2 regions of the Proteiniborus sp. MB09-C3 genome follow, and region 2 is predicted to be linked to the other one. Evidence: riboswitches for the same ligand, from Rfam matches in the RefSeq annotation. Region 2 holds a riboswitch; the other holds the start of a gene.
The links. A riboswitch is a leader RNA that binds a small molecule or an ion and turns the genes downstream of it on or off. The one in region 2 is predicted to bind cyclic di-GMP.
Positions count from the first base shown of each region.

Region 1: it holds a riboswitch for cyclic di-GMP, as region 2 does, so the genes downstream of both, QO263_RS06380 (methyl-accepting chemotaxis protein) here and QO263_RS02680 (tetratricopeptide repeat protein) in region 2, are expected to answer to the same signal.

Region 1 is NZ_CP127161.1:1,323,906-1,329,900, forward strand. Features, by position in the region: gene QO263_RS06365 (putative heavy metal-binding protein) at 49-369, shown strand; gene ytaF (sporulation membrane protein YtaF) at 503-1,126, opposite strand; gene QO263_RS06375 (TetR/AcrR family transcriptional regulator) at 1,207-1,995, opposite strand; cyclic di-GMP riboswitch class I at 2,253-2,338, shown strand; gene QO263_RS06380 (methyl-accepting chemotaxis protein) at 2,483-4,183, shown strand; gene QO263_RS06385 (CBS domain-containing protein) at 4,307-4,639, shown strand; gene QO263_RS06390 (helix-turn-helix domain-containing protein) at 4,707-5,090, opposite strand; gene QO263_RS06395 (hypothetical protein) at 5,213-5,425, shown strand; gene QO263_RS06400 (GGDEF domain-containing protein) at 5,683-5,995, shown strand, end outside.
Region 2 is NZ_CP127161.1:556,613-562,607, forward strand. Features, by position in the region: gene gcvPA (aminomethyl-transferring glycine dehydrogenase subunit GcvPA) at 1-730, shown strand, start outside; gene gcvPB (aminomethyl-transferring glycine dehydrogenase subunit GcvPB) at 732-2,189, shown strand; gene QO263_RS02670 (hypothetical protein) at 2,310-2,807, shown strand; gene trhA (PAQR family membrane homeostasis protein TrhA) at 2,982-3,662, shown strand; cyclic di-GMP riboswitch class I at 3,882-3,966, shown strand; gene QO263_RS02680 (tetratricopeptide repeat protein) at 4,060-5,100, shown strand; gene QO263_RS02685 (metalloprotease family protein) at 5,120-5,653, shown strand.

The DNA.
Region 1 (5,995 bases), 770 kb from region 2:
TTAAGGGTATAATATTATTGTATTAAGAAATAAAGTGGGAGGTATGGCATGATAGTAACTACAACACCAAATGTAGACGGTAGAAAAATAAAAGAGTATAGAGGTATAGTCTTTGGAGAAGTAATTTCAGGTGTAAATTTTCTTAAGGATTTTGCTGCTGGACTTTCAAATTTTTTTGGAGGACGTTCACAATCTTATGAGGGAGAATTGATCAAAGCTAGAGAAGATGCATTGAGAGAAATGCAATCAAGAGCTTCTGCCCTTGGATGCAACGCAGTTGTTGGAGTTGATATTGATTATGAGGTTTTAGGAGAAGGAGGCAATATGCTTATGGTAACAGCCTCTGGAACTGGAGTTGTCCTAGAATAGTGGAAAATAAAGCATAAGTTATAAGAAACGACAAAAGTCCTGAGATATGTCCCATTATGCTAGATAGCAAAACAATAGAGCTATTAGCCAAAAGGGGAGTATATCATTATTTTGTCGTTTCTTTACCGTTTTTCTATACTAATTTTAAAATTGCCAGTACTAATAATAGAGCACCTGATAACCATGATAAGTTTATTTTTGCTGTTTCAGCAAGCTTTCTACCTAAGAACAATCCGGCTAGAATAGCAATTGCACCTGCAACTAAGGAAAACAGAATTGCAAGGATGTAATTAACCTCTCCTAAACTGCTTGCAAATCCTACTGCTAACGAATCTATGGAGAGAGCTATGGCAAGGTATAAAGCCTCCCTAGGATTGAGGTTTTTTGAATTATCTAAATCAGCTCTTGTTTCATCTAAATAAATATCCAGTACAAGCTGCATATCTGCAAATCTAAATTTAATTCTTTTATTTGAGCTTTCACTTTTCCTTAAATTAGCCTTTACAATCCCTTCAAGCAAATAATATATACCTAACAGCATAAGAGCTATAAAGCTAATTGTAGTAGCAAATCTGTTTGGCAATACCATTTTCAATATGGATCCTAAAAAAAGAGAAATCGCAAGAATAAAGGAGCAAATAGTACTAATAACGGCTACCGATGAAATAGGTATTTTAATCTTACTTGTTCCATAAGCAATGCTAGCTACAAAAGCATCTAAGGATAAAGCTATAACTAATAATAAGGCTTCTAACACAGAAACGCCCCCTCAACTAAAATCTAACATTATCATAATACTCTTTAGTAATTAAAAGGTTACAAGGGATGTTTCTTTTATCAAGGCTCATGTACTTCCTTAGATAAGTTATTTTCTTTTATAAAATTATGAAGTAAGTTAAAAAGTTTTTTTTTCGATTCACCAATATCTTCTGCATCGATAAAACTTAATCCAAATAAAAAAGTCGTAATAAGTTTTGCTGTATTAATAGAATTTATATCCTTTTTATAGCTTCCTTTCTGTTTCCCATTTTCAATTATTGAAGAAAATAATTTTATTTTTATATCGATTAATTCCTTAAGCAATTCTTGCATTTTTTTATTGCTTATGTAATGGTATTTGCTTACTATTATGATAGCATTATAATACTCATTTTCTAGCTTAAATAAAGAGTCTATATAATTATCCATTACTTCTACAGGATTCTCATCAGCGAGCACAATAGACTCTATAATACTTTTTTGCTTATCAACAATATATCTAATACAGTTTTCCCATAGTTCCTCTTTGCTAGAAAAATAATTATATATAGTAGTCCTTTTTATTTTTGCTAGCTTGGCGATTTTATCCATATCAATTTCGTTAAATCCGAATCTGGGAAAAGCTTCAATTGCCTTAAGTAAAATCAATTCTCTTGTCCCAGAAACAAAAAAACCATCTATATCAGAGAAACTGTTTAGATGGTTTATTAAGTCTTCTTTATTAGAAAAATAATTATAAAAAGTGGATTTACTGATTTTACACTTTCTTGCAATATTATCTATAGTAATAGCATCTTCGCCATTAATCTCTAGGATTTCTTTTGCACAAGAAAGTATTTTTTGACGATATATCTGGCTTTTGTCCATAACAATCACTCCCATTATTTTGTAATTTATTATTATATTCGCTTCATAAAATGTATTAATTTTATAAAGCAGATATTAATATATACCCCGCCTATTGTGTCATAAGAGTAGTAAATGGATATGTTTGAGATTACCATAGAACTTTTTCCTTATTATAGCATAAAATGTTGACAAAAGTGGAAAATAGTACTACAATAATACGTGGTGTCTAATATAGTAATATTATATGTAAAAACTATTTGTACAATACAATGAAAATATATAAAAAGCTAATTTATCGAAGGATAGAGACGCGAAACCACGGATATGACATGTACGACACTATAATGACTGGGTTGTAAATATGTTTTTCCATGATTTTTTAGCTGTGGTTTTAACAGAACTCACAGCTTTCTTGCATCTATTTAAAAAGGCTGATATTTGTAGAAAAGGTTGTTCTCTTAGCAAGGTGTTAGTTTATCATAATTTCTAAAGGAGAGAATTATAAATGAAATTGACAGTGAGAAAAAAGCTAATATTTGGATTCAGTGCCTTAATTATTTTAATGATTATATTAGGTGGTGTTGGAATATACAGTCTTTCAGTAATTAACAATGAATTAACTGTTTTATATGACATGCACTTAAAAGGCATTGAATATATTAAAGATGCACAAATAAATCTAGCATCCTTGGGAGAGGACAGGGGAATGCTGATATTAGCAGTAGATTCTAAAGGACGGGAAACAGCTGCTAAAAGTATGAAGTCTACATTTGAGGAATTTGAAAAAAACTTAGAGGATTTTAAAAGTACAATAGTAGATGAGGAAGGTAGAAGTATATATTCTGAAATAACAAAACTGTGGGAAATACTAAAGCCTAACGAGGAAAGTGCTATTGCATTAGCTACAAGTGGCAAAATTGAGGAAGCTAATCAACAAACTATGGTAAATCGTCTTAATTCTGAGCAAATAGAAATAAAAATCAATTATCTCGTAAAGCAAAAAAGTGAATTAGCAGAGGCGGCTAATAATGGAAGCGACATGCTATATTCAGAAACATTAGTCATATTGATTATTATAATTGTACTAAGCGTACTAACAGGAATAATAGTCTCTTTATACATATCTAATATAATTTCCAAGCCAATAACAGTAATGGCTGGAGCTACGAAAAAAATAGCTGAAGGTGATATAACAGTACAAGCTATAAAGGTTAAAAATAAAGATGAAATTGGTGAATTAGCAAATTCCTTTAACATAATGACTGATAGGCTAAGAGATATGATAATAAAGATTACAGAAGCTTCTCAAAGTGTTGCCGCCTATAGTCAGGAGTTATCAGCATCATCTGAAGAAACAACAGCTGCTGCCGAGCAAGTATCTAAAACTATACTGGAGCTGTCCAGCGGTGCCGCAGCACAATCCGAAGAATTAGAGGCTACCAGCTCCCATATAGGTCAAATTTCTTCTGCAATACAGCAGGCTGCAGCAAATACAGAATCTGTAACTAATGCAAGTAAGAATGCTTCTGATGCTGCCAACGAAGGAGTAAGAGAGGCAGAAAATGCAGTAAGAAAAATTGATAGAGTAAAGCAGGTTTCCATAGAAAGTGCGAATGTTGTTAATGCCTTAGGAAAAAAATCAGAAGAAATTGGACAGATTGTAGATGTCATTAAGAATATTGCGGATCAAACAAATCTACTAGCTCTTAATGCTGCTATAGAAGCTGCTAGAGCAGGCGAACAGGGAAGGGGATTCGCAGTTGTTGCTGAAGAGGTAAGAAACTTAGCTGAGCAATCTTCTGCTTCGACCCAGAAAATTGAAGGATTAATAAAAGATATTCAGAGCGAGACAAACCGTGCAGTCAATGTTATTGAATCTGGAGGACAAGAAATTCTTGAAGGAGTAGAAGCAGTAAACAAGGCAGGAAATACTTTTAAGTCTATAGTTAAGGAAGTTGAAAACGTGGCAGAACAAATAAATGAAGTGAGTGCAGCTACACAGCAGATAGCTTCTGAAAGCAATGAAATAGTTAAATCGATAGATAGCATTGCAGCTATATCACAACAGACAGCAGCCTCTGGCCAAGAAGTATCTGCGGCTTCTGAAGAACAGACTGCTTCTATGGAGGAAGTAGCAAGCTCTGCACAAGAGCTAGCTCATTTAGCAGAAGAGCTATTGGAAACAGTTTCAAGATTCAAGCATTAAAAATTATAATAACTGAAGGAAGGAGGAAGATATGCTAACGAATCTATGATTAGTAAGTACAGTTTTGTGTTATTTACATGTTAGCAAAATTATAATAATATGATTAGAAAAGCTCGTGATATTATGATAAAAAACTTTATGCTAGTAAATCTTGTTGATAGTATTACATTGATAAACAACATTATATTAGATAAAGGGATACATCATTTTCCAGTGGTGGAAAATGGCAATATTGTTGGAGTAATAACAGATGAGGAATTAATAAAAGCCAATCCTGAAGACATTGCAGCTAATGTGATGATGGGAACATTTTTATATGTAAATTCAGAAGCCTCAATCGAAAATATTAGAGGAATATTTAAAAAAGAAAATCCTGACTTTTTGTTGGTTAAAAATAAAAATAAAATAGAGGGTTTGATTACAGAGGATTTATTAATTGCTAACTCTGACATTTAGATAAAGACGTAGATGTAAAGAAGTATCTTGCATCTACTTTTTTATTTTAAAATTAAGCCATACTATTTTACAAATTATCTTTAAATATTTTAATGCATTTAGTTATTTTTTTTATATTATCTGTAGAAAGCCCATCTACTTCATAAAAGAGCTTTTCTAGTGCGCTAGTCTTATTTGCATAATAAATAGAGTCTTCTTCCTTGATTCTAGACTGTGTTTTTATAGTATTGTTTTTTAACGAATGTCTAATAGTAGTAACACCTAATAAATAATCTATTGAAACATTAAACAATCCTGCAATTTTTAGGATAAGCTCTGGATCATTTGGAAATCTAGTCCCTTTCTCATAATTGCCAACAGATTGTCTACTGATATTTAGCTTTTCGGCCAAGTCATTTTGAGTTAAATTATTTTCTTCTCTAAGAAGTTTCAATCGCTCTGAAAAGTTCATAAAATCACCTCTTAAATATCCTAACATAAAAATATATATACTAATTATTATGCTACAAAAAGGGGAATATTATGATATAATACATACATATGAGTACATATAAAAGAAAAACAGAAAACATTATGCTTAAAAACTTTATAAAGAAACTAGACGATATGATCCCAGAAGAAAGAGAATTATTGACAAGTATTACATATGAAGAGTTAGAAGAGGCATTAGATGAAATAGGTAGAGACATAGTCTATAATTACTTAATATTTGAAAAGGAGGTTAGCTTCGAGGTCTTTTTATCAAATCTAAAAATTTATTTAAGTATCATTAAAAATAGGCTTTAGTAAAAAATCTAAAGGACATAGTTATAATTATTTAATATAAATGCTGCTAAATAAAACTAGTAGCATAAAATAAATCTAGATGCTATTGCAATCATATTTTCATATTTTTTAAATTACGTATAAAAATGAATACTATTGCAAAACTAGGGGAAAAGTCCTATAATTGTCTTGACATAGCTAGTAAAAAAGTCCTAGTTATTAAGTTTTGACATAAGGTACCATAAACATATTTTCCATATGATGAGAGGAAGACAGATATGGCAAAACTCCCATATTTAAAAACAAATAGATATTATAAAAAACGCTTTATTCTATTAATTTTCCTATGGTTTATCTCTCTATTTTTATTATCCATTTACTCTTATCATAGAGTTATTGTAGATGTTAGGAATGAAATAGGAAATAAGGCAATGCTTGTTGCAGGTCGTTATGGAGGAGATGAATTTTCTATTTTACTTCCTGATACTAGCGAGAAAAGGGCAGAGAAAATTGCAAAGCTTATTGTAGATGATATAGCAAAATCAAATGATAGGAGAGAATCCTCTTTAGGTATTGATGGCAGTACAGTAA
Region 2 (5,995 bases):
TACTGCTGGAGTTATAGTTCAAAGTCCAAATTTCTTTGGAATACTAGAGGATGTAACTGAAGTTGAAAAGGTTATCCATGAAAATAAAGGAAACCTAATTATGTATGTTGACCCTATTTCACTAGGAATATTAAAAACTCCTGGAGAATTAGGGGCAGATATAGTAGTAGGTGAAGGACAATCTCTTGGAAATAGGCTAAACTATGGTGGACCACATCTAGGATTTTTAGCTGCTACTTCAAAGCTTGTCAGAAAGCTTCCTGGAAGAATAGTTGGCCAGTCTGTAGATGTGGATGGAAGGAGATCCTTTGTACTTACTCTTCAAGCAAGAGAGCAGCATATAAGAAGATATAAGGCTACTTCCAATATATGCTCTAACCAAGGCTTGAACATGGTTATGGCAGCTATATACATGGTAACAATGGGTAAGAAAGGGCTTAGAGAAGTTGCACTACAAAGCACACAAAAAGCACATTATGCTTATAATGAAATGGTTAAGTCCGGTAAATTTAAGCCATTATTCGATAAGCCATTCTTTAAAGAATTTGTAGTTTCAAGCGATATAGATGCTAGCAAAGTTAATAAAGAGCTTCTAAATAAAGGTATTCTTGGTGGATATGAGCTTAGAAAAGAATACAACGAGTTAAATAATGGGCTTCTTTTCTGTGTAACAGAAAAGAGAACAAAAGAAGAAATTGATAAGCTAATTGGCGCTTTGGAGGTGATGTAATATGCTAAGAAATTACGATAGCTTGATATTTGAAATCTCCAAGGAAGGAAGAACAGCCTATAGCCTTCCCCAAAATGATGTAAATGAGCTTTCACTAGATTCAATCATACCAAGCCAATTTTTAAATGAGAGAGAGGTTGATTTACCAGAAGTAAGTGAAGTTGACGTGGTGAGACACTTTGTTAATCTTTCAAATAAAAACTATGGGGTAGATACAGGATTTTATCCATTAGGTTCATGTACTATGAAATATAACCCTAAAATAAATGAAGATATGGCAGCTCTTGATGGATTTGCTGACCTACATCCATATCAACCTGAAGAAACTGTACAAGGCGCACTAGAGCTTATGTATAACCTTGAAACATATCTTTCAGAAATATCAGGTATGGCTAGAACAACTTTACAGCCAGCAGCTGGGGCACATGGTGAGCTTACAGGACTTATGATTATAAGAGCTTATCATGCTTCTAGAGGAGATAGCAAGAGAACTAAAATAATAGTTCCAGACTCAGCTCACGGTACAAATCCTTCAAGTGCACAAGTTGCAGGGTTTGATATTGTAGAGATAAAATCAGATAAACATGGTGCAGTAGATATAGAGGCACTTAAAGCTGTATTAAGTGATGAAATTGCAGGTCTTATGCTCACAAATCCAAGTACTCTTGGATTGTTTGAAAAGAATATAAAAGAGATAGCTGATTTAGTACATGAGGCAGGCGGTCTATTATACTATGATGGCGCTAATATGAATGCTATCATGGGTATTACAAGACCTGGAGATATGGGCTTTGATGTAATGCACTACAATCTACACAAAACCTTCTCAACACCTCATGGTGGCGGAGGACCTGGAAGTGGCCCAGTTGGAGTAAAAGAAGATTTTATTAAGTTCCTTCCATGTCCAATGATAGAGAAAAAGGGTGATATGTATACTCTAAATTATGATTGTCCAGATTCAATAGGCAAAATGAAGGGCTTCTATGGACATTTTGGAGTGATGGTTAGAGCATATACCTATATATTGTCAATGGGTGCAGAAGGTCTTAAGGAAGCAAGTGAAACAGCTGTTCTTAATGCAAATTATATTATGAATAAGCTTAAGGATCACTACTACCTACCATTAGACCAAATCTGTAAGCATGAGTTTGTATTAGGTGGGCTAAAGGAAGATAATTTAGAAGTAGCTACACTAGATATTGCTAAGAGGCTTCTAGACTATGGCTACCATCCACCAACAGTATACTTCCCATTAATTGTTGATCAAGCAATAATGGTAGAACCTACTGAAACAGAAAGCGTTGAAACACTGGATGGCTTCATAGAAACTATGATTAAGATAGCTGAAGAAGCAGAAAAAGATCCTAATCTGTTAAAAGAAGCACCACATAATACACCAGTTAGAAGAATAGATGAAGCTAAGGCAGCAAAAGACCTTATCTTAAAATGGAGTAAATAAATATTAATCTTAAATTCAGGTAAGGCATGCTCCTTGCCTGAATTTTTATATTGCTGGATAAAAAAATAACAATATGACAAAACTATAAAAATAGTTATAATTTTTTGATGGAGTGATTATATGAATCCAATGTTGAAAAAATTAGTAGACCAAGAATTTATGACAGAAGCATTTGCAAGCTATATCGAAGAAGCAGTAGCTAATAAAGACTCTTTTGTGGTTTCAGGTCACAAAGGATGGGGAATTCTACCTCTTTTTGCTACAATAGGTGCTGTAGCTAAGGGAAATTCTTCAATGAAGCAGGTTAAAAGCTTCGAAGACTTAGCTGATGAAGCTGAATACTATTTAATTGGAGATCTTAAGGATATTGATTATGCAAAGTTAATTACTGACACTATGTTAAAACAAAATTCATCAATGATTTGTCTAAAAGATCCAGATCATCCATACTCATTTTTTAAATTACTTGGTGATGTTTATAAAGCTAATGGAGATACTTCCAAGACATATCAAGTACTTGAATGCGACAAGATCAATGATGAGAAAAAATTGGTCAAGATCACTAAGATTACATTAAATGAAAAAGGAAGGCCTTTAAAGGTTGACTTAAGAGGATAGCTAAATGTTTAGACCCGCAGATAACTGCGGGTTTATTGCGGCATTGAAAAAAATCAGGAGTTTAGATTCCTGATTTTTTTATATTTATGGTGTTTTTTAATACTACTACTAGTGTTTTTTAATACTACATGGTGTATAATATATTTAGAGATATTAAAAGAGGAGAGTGATTTAATGAATGAATTAAATAAATCTTTGGGAGTTAATGAAATTTCAAAGAAGGCTTACTCTATAAAGGAGGAAATAGCCAGCAGCATAACTCACGGCGTAGGTGTTCTATTTAGCGTAGTCACTTTGACTATTTTGCTCATATATGCTATTTGGGATAAAAGTACAATATCAATAGTGGCCTTCAGCATATATGGATTTTGCTCCATCTGTCTGTATACATCTTCAACCCTATATCATAGCTTTCAAAATGAAAAAATAAAAAAGATACTTAGAGTATTTGACCATTCTTCAATATTTTTATTTATTGCAGGTACTTATACTCCAGTTACATTGCTATCTATGACAGGATATTGGAGAATAGGTATATTAGTTGCTGTATGGACTATAGCGTTATTTGGCATAGGATTTAAGATATTCACCTATAATAAATTCGATAAGTTTAAAATGGTTTCTGTACTTATGTATGTGCTTATGGGCTGGATAGTAGTTATAGCAGTAAGGCCTATGCTGCAGATGGTGCCGAAAGGATTTTTCATTTGGTTATTGGCAGGTGGAATAGTCTATACATTAGGAACAATATTTTATTCAGTAAAGAAAATTCCTTATAACCATGCTATATGGCATTTATTTGTACTAGGCGGAAGTGTAATGCACTTTCTAGGAATATTTATATATTTGAAATGAAAAAGCTGAGAATTCTCAGCTTTTTCATTATACTATAATCTCAATTAGATGAAACAATAATAAAAAAATAATGCAAAGCTATTAAATCTTAGCTATAGTACTAAAGTACTAAAAAGCACATAATTAGGAAAACACTCTATTAATCAACGATATTTTGCAGACATAAAATAAAGATTTTGGTATAATATTTTGGTGATAAAACAAAGCTAGCAGGATAATTTTTGAAAAAGGTAAACTTATTGAAAAATAAGGACGCAAGGCTACAGGCCTAAAGTCAAATGACCATGGTAGCTGGGCCACCAGATTATTGCATGTAAGCCCATATCTCTCCATGCCTTTTCGACATGTAGGGATTTTTTGTTTTATTGTTAAAATAACTTGGAAGGAGGACAAAATTATGACAGAGGATATCGAAAAAGCAAACGATGCTGATGAGATAGTTGCATGTTTGAATTGCAGTAGTTCAGTAGTAGAACCTGAGTATAAAGCACCTTTGTGTAGCGAGTGTAGGGACAAATTATCAAATCGTCCAATACCACTATGGATAAAAGCTTTCTTTGGTATTATATTTATTGTTACTATTCTATCTCTTATAATGTTTCCAGCTCTACTGAAAGCAGGTGTTGCTTATGAAAGAGGGGCTAGGGCTGAAAATGAAAGAAAATACATTACTGCTATGAATGAGTATGAAAGGGTTTTAAACAAGTATCCTGACTCAACTCTTGTTTTGGCTAAGCTTAGTATTGCATATTATGAGAATGATAAAATTGATAAAGCAATAGATGCAATTGATATGATAATAGGGGAAGAGGCAGAAGAAGACTTAATAGACAGGATTGATACTGTTATGGATAATATAGCTACATTTTATTTCCTCAATGAAGGCTTAAATAAAATATTGAATAGTTCAGAGCAGGACTATTATACTGAAGAACTTGTAGCTCAGCTAGAAACTTATGTGAATGAACATCCAGAAGATGTTGCAGGAAAGTATTATTTAGCAGATGCTCTATATGAGTTTGGAGAGTTTGATTATGCTGAAATTTTAATAAGAGAAGTTATTAATTCTAAACCTGAATTTCATTCTGCATACTTTTTTCTTGCCGCAATATGTAGGGAACAAGAAAGATACGATGAAGCTTTAGAATACTGCAAAGAAGTGTTGAGCATGAATGCTGAAAATCCAGGAGCATACATAACTATATCCAAAATAGAGCTTAAGAGAAATAATGACGAAGTTGCTTTGGAAATGGCAGAAAAAGCATATAAACTTGACAAAGATAACAATCAAGCTGTTTCAAATCTCTCTCTAGCTTATCATTATAACGATATGATAAGTGAAAGAGACAATATGTTTAATCTTCTTGTAGATAAAAATGCTGAATATGAAACCGAATTTTTGACATCAATTTTTAACGGAACATATCAATGGAGATAAATAAGCGAGGTGTAATATTATGTTTATCATACCAGGATTTTTAATATCAATAATAACTTTTCCTGGAGTAATAGTTCATGAGCTTGCTCATCAACTGTTTTGCAAAACATCTAGGATTGCAATCTTTGATATTTGCTATTTTAGGTTTGGAAATCCATCAGGCTATGTGGTTCATGAAGAGCCTAAAAATGCGAAGCAGCAAATTCTAATAGGCGTAGGGCCTTTTATAGTAAATACGGTAATTGGTGCATTAATTTCACTGCCTGCTGCTATACCAGTTATTAAATTTAAGAGCGGGAATATTTTAGAATATGTATTGATTTGGCTTGGTGTGTCCATAGCTATGCATTCTTTTCCTAGTGTACAAGATGCAAAAAGCATATGGGCATCTATAAGAAAAAAAGAAACACCTATTATAGTTAAAATATTTGGGACTCCAATAGTTGGGATAATTTTAATATGTGCTATTGGCTCTGTGGCATGGCTTGACTTAATTTATGGAATGGCAGTTGCTATGCTCCTTCCTAATTTGCTTATTAAAATAATAGCGTAAAAATTCTATAAAATTATATATATAAAAAGCTTTAAAAATTATTAGAGAGGATAGTAAAGACTATCTTCTTTTTTTAATTAAGAAGCAAAGGGCTATTTTGAAGATGAATGGTTCAAGATTGTAGAGGGCAGTGAAGAAATAGGCTATTGCATAGTAGCTCCCAGCGAGAAGTGGAAACCAGAAAGAGTAGCTGTTGAAAAACAGGTGAAAGAAGAAACGGAAGGCGGCCCAGCTGGACATGTTAAACTTGATACGGGAATATTATATGAGAGCAAAGGGAGGATTAAATGTTATTGGAAGCTATTTACAAAGTCTTATTGTTTTGATTTACAAGTCATGACT